Regions from separate parts of the Pseudomonas sp. LBUM1679 genome, predicted to be linked through region 2. Evidence: predicted binding sites of a transcription regulator. Region 2 holds the regulator's gene; the other holds the start of a gene.

Region 1 (3,403 bases), 3.1 Mb from region 2:
CGGAAATCGCTTCCGGTGTCGGCGCCACTTCCGCCAGCACCTTTTCGACGTCGATGATTTCGACCAGCTGATTGTCGACCCGGGTCACCGCCGTCAGGTAATGATCGCGCCCCGTGCCCTTGGGCGGCGGATGGATCTCCTCCCAGTTCATGTTGACGATGCGTTCCACCGAGCGCACCAGGAAACCCTGGGTCTTGGTGTTGTACTCCGTGATGATCACGAAGGGATTGCTTTGATCACGCAACCGACCGGAACCGGTCGCCATCGCCAGATCGAGAATCGGAATAGTCGCCCCACGAATACTCGCCACACCGCACACCACAGGATTGGACTTGGGTATCAGGGTCAGTTTGGGGCATTGCAGCACCTCACGAACCTTGAATACGTTGATCCCATACAGCTGCTGGCCGTCGAGACGGAACAACAACAGCTCAAGGCGATTCTGCCCAACCAGTTGCGTGCGCTGGTTTACCGAATCCATTACACCCGCCATGCCCAGACTCCTACACCAACGCTAAGTGTGTTGCGACGCGCATTCATCACTAAACGGCACGGCGCTTGCTTTTTAACCTTTATGAACCCAGACCTGACATTTTTCCGACGCCTGACCTCCAACTGCCGCCGCTGGTGCAGCGTGCTGTCGGCCGTGTGCCTGTTCAACGCCGGCAGCCCTGCCATTGCTGACACGGTTACCTTGCCTGACATGCTTATCGGCGTCACTCAGGGCTTTCTTGAATTCACCGTGGAAGACTATCTGGCGAGCAGTCAAACGGAAGGCCGTTACGAGATCCAGGTCAACCCGCTCGACCCGCGACTGCGCATGCCGATGTGCGACAAGGAATTGACAGCCACCCTTGAGAGCCCGGCCAAGCCGCTGGGTCGGGTCACGGTCAAGGTTCGCTGCGAGGGCGCCTCCCCCTGGACAGTCTTCGTGCCCGCTCAAGTACGCCTGTTTCGCGACATCGTGACCACCAGCCGCCCCATGCGCCGTGCCGGTATTGTCGAGCCCGAGGACGTGACGTTGCGGGAACGTGACATCAGTCTGCTCAGTCAGGGTTACCTGACGTCGGTCGACCAGGCGATCGGGCAGAAACTGACCCGACCCATGGTCGCTGACCAGGTCATTACCCTGGTGAATCTGGAACAGGCTGAAGTCATCAGCAAGGGCGACCAGGTGGTGATTATCGCCCGCAGTGGTACGCTCAGCGTGCGCATGCCGGGTGAAGCACTGTCCAACGGCGGTATGCGTGAACAGATTCGTGTGAAGAATCTCAACTCCAAGCGGGTCATCAAGGCGCAAGTCATCGCGCCTGGCCAGGTGGAAGTGGCCATGTAGGGTGCTGTGTGGGTGGGTGCTGCGTGGGTGAAGATGTGGCGCGCCACCCGACTGTTCCCTAAACTGTGTTCATGCAGGGCAAGCGCTGACGCGCGCAAGCTCATTGAGAAGTGGGCCTAAAGTTTTCCCGGGTATGGCCGAAAACATGGCAAGCGTCCAAATACCCAGAGGTTTTTTATCATGGTCATCGATTTCAGCCGATTGAACAGTTCCTCGCCACCGACGGGCAGTACCCGTACCAGCGCTGCCAAGGAAACCACCGAAGCCGGCAAATCCGCGCCGCTGCGTACCCCGGCCGAGCAGGCCAGTACCGTCCAAAGCGGGGAATCGGTACACATCAGCAATGAGGCTCAACAGTTGCAGAAGGTCACTGACACGCTGCGCGATCAGCCTGCCGTCGACAAAGCCCGAGTGGCCGAGTTGAAAGCAGCGATTGCCGATGGCAGCTACAAAGTCGACAGCAACCGTGTCGCCAGCAAACTGCTCAACTTCGAAGCCCAGCGCTAGGCCACGGCCCGCGCCAGGCTTTTGGACGCTTAAAACCCAAGGCCAGCCATGCACGACTCTCATTTGTTGCAATTGATCACCGACGACTTTGCTCCCGCACAACACTTGCTGCAGCTACTGCAAACCGAATCCATCGCCTTGCACGGTCGCGACATGCCGCTGCTCGAAGACATTCTGGCGCAGAAACAGGCATTGATCGTGCTGCTCGAACAACATGGCCGCAAGCGCAGTGAAATCCTCGCCAGTCTCAACCTGCCCACCAATCGCCAGGGCCTCGAGCAACTGGCCAGCCAGTCGAGCCTGGGCGAACAGTTGCTGGCGCAAAGCGATGTGCTGACCGACCTTCTGGCCCAATGCCAGGCCGCCAACCTCATCAATGGCCAGTCGATTGTGAGGCAGCAGGCCGCCACGGCCACCCAGCTGAAAATCCTTACCGGCGGCGAGCCGCCAGCGCTCTACAACGCCAGCGGATCATTCTCCACGCTGGTGAAGCCGCGCCCGCTCAGTCAGGCGTGAGCCTGCTGATAAGTACACCCTATCTAGACGCAAAACATGCTGGCAAAATACTGGCCAGTCGCAGTCATATTTTGTCCGGAGATTGATGAACCGTGTCCAATGCCTTATATGCGGAAGATGCTCCGCAGCCACCCAAGGTGCTTACCACGCCTCTGGAGATCTCCGGCACCCTGCGCCAGCTGCAAGAAAGCCATGATCCGCTGATCATCACGTTCCACGAGCGCAGCCAGCGCTTCCAGAGCTATCTGGTGGACATCGACCATAAACGTAAAACGATCGCTCTGGATGAAATGATTCCCCGCGATGGCGAGCGCTTCCTGCTGGCCGGCGAACCGTTCAAGGTCGAAGGCTTCCACGACGGCGTGCGCATTGCCTGGGACAGCAACGGCCCGCTGACCATCGACGAGTCCGTCGAAACCCGCTGCTACCACGGCCCCCTGCCCGATCAAGTGGTCTATCACCAGCGCCGCAATGCCTTTCGCGCAGCGTTGAAGCTGGCACAACTGGTCAACGTCGATCTGGACGGTGAAAAGCTCAGGACGCCGATCAGCGGCAAATTGCTGGACATTTCCGCCACCGGTTGCAAGTTGCGCTTCGAAGGCAACATCAGCAGCAGCCTGCAGCTGGGCCAGGTTTACGACCGCTTTGCCGCTGCCCTGCCCTTTGGCAAAATGACGGCACCGGTCGAGCTGCGCTACCTGCATTTCGAGGAAAGAATCTCCACCACCTTCGCCGGCGTACGCTTTCACAACATGAGCGGATTGGTGCAGCGTCAGGTCGAGCGGTTCGTCTATCAGCTTCAGCGCGAAGCACGGCGCTTCGACAAAGACGACTTCTGATACAACGCTCCCATGAAAACGGGCAGCCCCTTGTGGTGACTGCCCGTTTTTTGTGCTCGGGTGTTAAGGCCGGGCTTCGGTAAAGCTTTTCTGACGGCCCAGGTCATCGTCATCGTCATCGGCGGACGAATCGATTTCGGGCTCCGGTTCAAGCTCAGGCGCGGGGTCTGGCTCAGGTTCGACCGGATTCTGCATCTGCTCCTGC
Region 2 (3,403 bases):
CCGCCGGCCTGCAGGCCAGCGATCCGGCATTGCGCATGCAGCTCGAAAGCCTGGCCGTGCGCGGCATCAAGTCAAAAAATTATCTGGTCCTGGCAACCACCAGCCAGAAACAGGTGCTGACGGCCGCTTATCACAGTTACAAGCGCTGCGGCCTCGCGGGCTGCATCCTGACTAAACTGGATGAAACCGCCAGTCTGGGCGAGGTGTTGAGCCTGGCCATCAGCCATGATTTGCCGGTGGCTTACCTGACCGATGGCCCGCGGATTCCCGATGATTTGCATCTGCCGCGGCGTCATCAGCTGGTCAGCCGTGCAGTAAGCGTGCAAATGCAGGAAGAACCCAGCGAAGAAGCCATGGCTGATATGTTCGCTGATATTTATCACAGCCCGACCAAGCGGGTCGGCTGAGGTAGTAATGAATAGTTTTTGTACCTACATCGATGGTCTGCCATGCATTGTTCCGTTGGTGAACGCGCAGCCAGTAATGTGGCCTCCGTCTATGCAAGACAAGGTAAAGAAATAACATGGGCAGCATGCATCCAGTACAGGTGATCGCGGTGACCGGCGGCAAAGGTGGCGTCGGGAAAACTAACGTGTCAGTGAACTTGTCCCTGGCTCTAGCTGAACTCGGCCGGCGCGTCATGCTGCTGGACGCCGATCTGGGGCTGGCGAACGTCGACGTCCTGCTGGGACTGACACCCAAACGGACCCTGGCCGACGTGATCGAAGGCCGCTGCGAGCTGCGCGACGTTCTGTTGCAAGGCCCCGGCGGCATTCGTATCGTCCCGGCCGCGTCCGGCACGCAGAGCATGGTGCATCTGAGCCCGGCGCAACATGCCGGCCTGATCCAGGCCTTCAGCGATATCGGCGATAACCTCGACGTATTGGTGATCGACACCGCGGCGGGCATTGGTGAGTCGGTCGTCAGTTTCGTTCGCGCAGCGCAAGAAGTGTTGCTGGTGGTCTGCGACGAACCGACCTCGATCACGGACGCCTACGCACTGATCAAGTTGCTCAACCGCGATTACGGGATGAACCGCTTCCGCGTCCTGGCCAACATGGCCCAGAGCCCGCAGGAAGGTCGCAACCTGTTCGCCAAGTTGACCAAGGTCACGGATCGCTTCCTCGACGTCGCCTTGCAATACGTGGGCGCCGTGCCGTACGACGAAAGTGTGCGCAAGGCCGTGCAGAAGCAGCGCGCCGTCTATGAGGCCTTTCCGCGTTCCAAGTGCTCCCTGGCCTTCAAGGCCATTGCACAGAAGGTCGATACCTGGCCGTTGCCGGCCAACCCCCGCGGGCACCTGGAGTTTTTCGTCGAACGCCTGGTGCAACAAACCGCAGGACCGGTGCTATGACAGCCAGAGGCTACAACTTTTACAAGCAGTCGGCACGTGACGCGCAGTACGAGCTGATCGAGCGTTACGCGCCACTGGTCAAACGCATTGCTTACCACTTGCTGGCACGTCTGCCGGCCAGTGTCCAGGTCGAAGACCTGATCCAGGCCGGGATGATCGGCCTGCTGGAAGTGTCGACCAAATATGACGCCAGCAAAGGCGCCAGCTTCGAGACGTACGCGGGCATTCGAATCCGCGGCGCGATGCTCGATGAGGTGCGCAAGGGGGACTGGGCGCCACGTTCGGTCCACCGCAATACCCGCATGGTCAGCGACGCGATTCGCTCGATTGAAGCTAAAACCGGGCGCGACGCTAAAGATCACGAAGTTGCGGCCGAACTCCAATTGAGTCTCGACGATTATTACGGGATTTTGAACGACACCCTGGGCAGCCGGCTGTTCAGTTTCGACGATCTGTTGCAGGACGGCGAACACGAAGGGCTGCACGAGGACGGCGCGAGTGCACATCCGGAGCCGTCGCGCGATCTGGAAGATGAACGCTTCCAGGCGGCGCTGGCGGACGCGATTGCCAATTTGCCTGAGCGTGAGCGCCTGGTGTTGGCGCTGTACTACGACGAAGAGCTCAATCTCAAGGAAATCGGCGAGGTCCTGGGGGTCAGCGAATCCCGGGTCAGCCAGTTACACAGCCAGTGCGCGGCCCGTTTGCGGGCGCGTTTGGGGGAGTGGCGAGCGCGCTGAAGGCAGTGTTGGGGACACTGCGAACGTGGCTGGTGTGGTGTTCAACTGCGCCGGTCGCGATCTGTTGTGCTCCAGACAGTCATCGAGTGCATCGCCGGATTGATTGAAATGGCGCGTCCAGGTGCTGGGCGCGTTTAAGACTGCTTGGAGGTCGAATTGGACAAGAACATGAAAATCCTCATCGTTGATGACTTCTCAACGATGCGGCGGATCATTAAAAACCTGTTGCGTGACCTTGGGTTCACCAACACGGTCGAGGCGGATGATGGCACCACGGCCATTCCGATGCTCAACAGCGGCAGCATCGATTTTCTGGTCACCGACTGGAACATGCCTGGCATGACCGGCATCGATCTGCTGCGCCACGTGCGTGCCGATGAAAAGCTCAAGCACCTGCCGGTGCTGATGGTAACCGCTGAAGCCAAGCGCGAGCAGATCATCGAGGCGGCCCAGGCCGGTGTTAACGGCTATGTGGTCAAGCCCTTCACGGCCCAGGCGTTAAAAGAAAAAATCGAGAAGATTTTCGAACGCATTGGTTGAGCAACAGCGCCACGGGGGAGCTATGGAGCAAAAAGAATCTTCACAGGGTGATTTCGAATCGACCCTGAAAAAACACGCGGTCGAACTGGTCGCAAGCCTTGAAAAAGGCAAGTTCGGCGACGCGGTGCAACTGATCCATGAGCTCAACCAGACCCGTGACCGCGGCCTGTATCAGGAGGTGGGCAAGCTCACCCGCGAGTTGCATAACGCGATCGTCAATTTCCAGATTGACCCGCACATGCCGCAAGCCGAGGAAGTGTCCCAGATCACGGACGCCACGGAGCGCCTGGGCTATGTGGTCAGGCTGACCGAGGCCGCGGCCAACCGCACCATGGACCTGGTAGAGAACGCCACGCCGCTGGTCAACAGCCTGAGCCACGAAGCCCAGGCGCTGAGCACGGACTGGGGACGGTTCATGCGTCGTGAAGTCGGGGCGCAAGAGTTCCGCGAACTGGCCCGGCGGGTCGACGGTTTCCTGACACGCAGCAGCGCCGACAATCGCATTGTGTCGAGCAACCTCAACGATATCCTGCTCGCTCAGGATTATCAGGACCTTACCGGTCAAGTGATCAAGCGTGTGACCCAATTGGTCACCGAAGTTGAAAGCAACCTGCTCAAACTCGTGCTGATGGCCAGTCAGGTGGACCGCTTTGCGGGCATCGAACATGACCGTGAAGCGATGCGGGCAGAAAAAGATCCGCAAAAACAGCTCTCTCAGGGTGAAGGTCCGCAGATTCATGCCGATAAAAGAGAAGACGTCATGTCCGGTCAG

The links. The regulator FliA, encoded in region 2, starts transcription of late flagellar genes. The targets are predictions, from matches to a motif close to CTAAAGTTTNNNNNNNNNNNGCCGNTAA.
Region 1: the regulator FliA is predicted to act here: its motif matches at 1,453-1,480, upstream of flgM (flagellar biosynthesis anti-sigma factor FlgM).

What each region holds. Positions count from the first base shown of each region.
Region 1 is NZ_CP166774.1:1,353,266-1,356,668, reverse strand. It holds gene ACA062_RS06210 (chemotaxis protein CheV) at 1-493, opposite strand, end outside; gene flgA (flagellar basal body P-ring formation chaperone FlgA) at 575-1,336, shown strand; gene flgM (flagellar biosynthesis anti-sigma factor FlgM) at 1,517-1,843, shown strand; gene ACA062_RS06195 (flagella synthesis protein FlgN) at 1,892-2,359, shown strand; gene ACA062_RS06190 (flagellar brake protein) at 2,452-3,198, shown strand; gene ACA062_RS06185 (MFS transporter) at 3,262-3,403, opposite strand, start outside.
Region 2 is NZ_CP166774.1:5,446,374-5,449,776, reverse strand. It holds gene flhF (flagellar biosynthesis GTPase FlhF) at 1-407, shown strand, start outside; gene fleN (flagellar synthesis regulator FleN) at 524-1,354, shown strand; gene fliA (RNA polymerase sigma factor FliA) at 1,351-2,091, shown strand; gene ACA062_RS24690 (chemotaxis response regulator CheY) at 2,260-2,631, shown strand; gene ACA062_RS24685 (protein phosphatase CheZ) at 2,654-3,403, shown strand, end outside.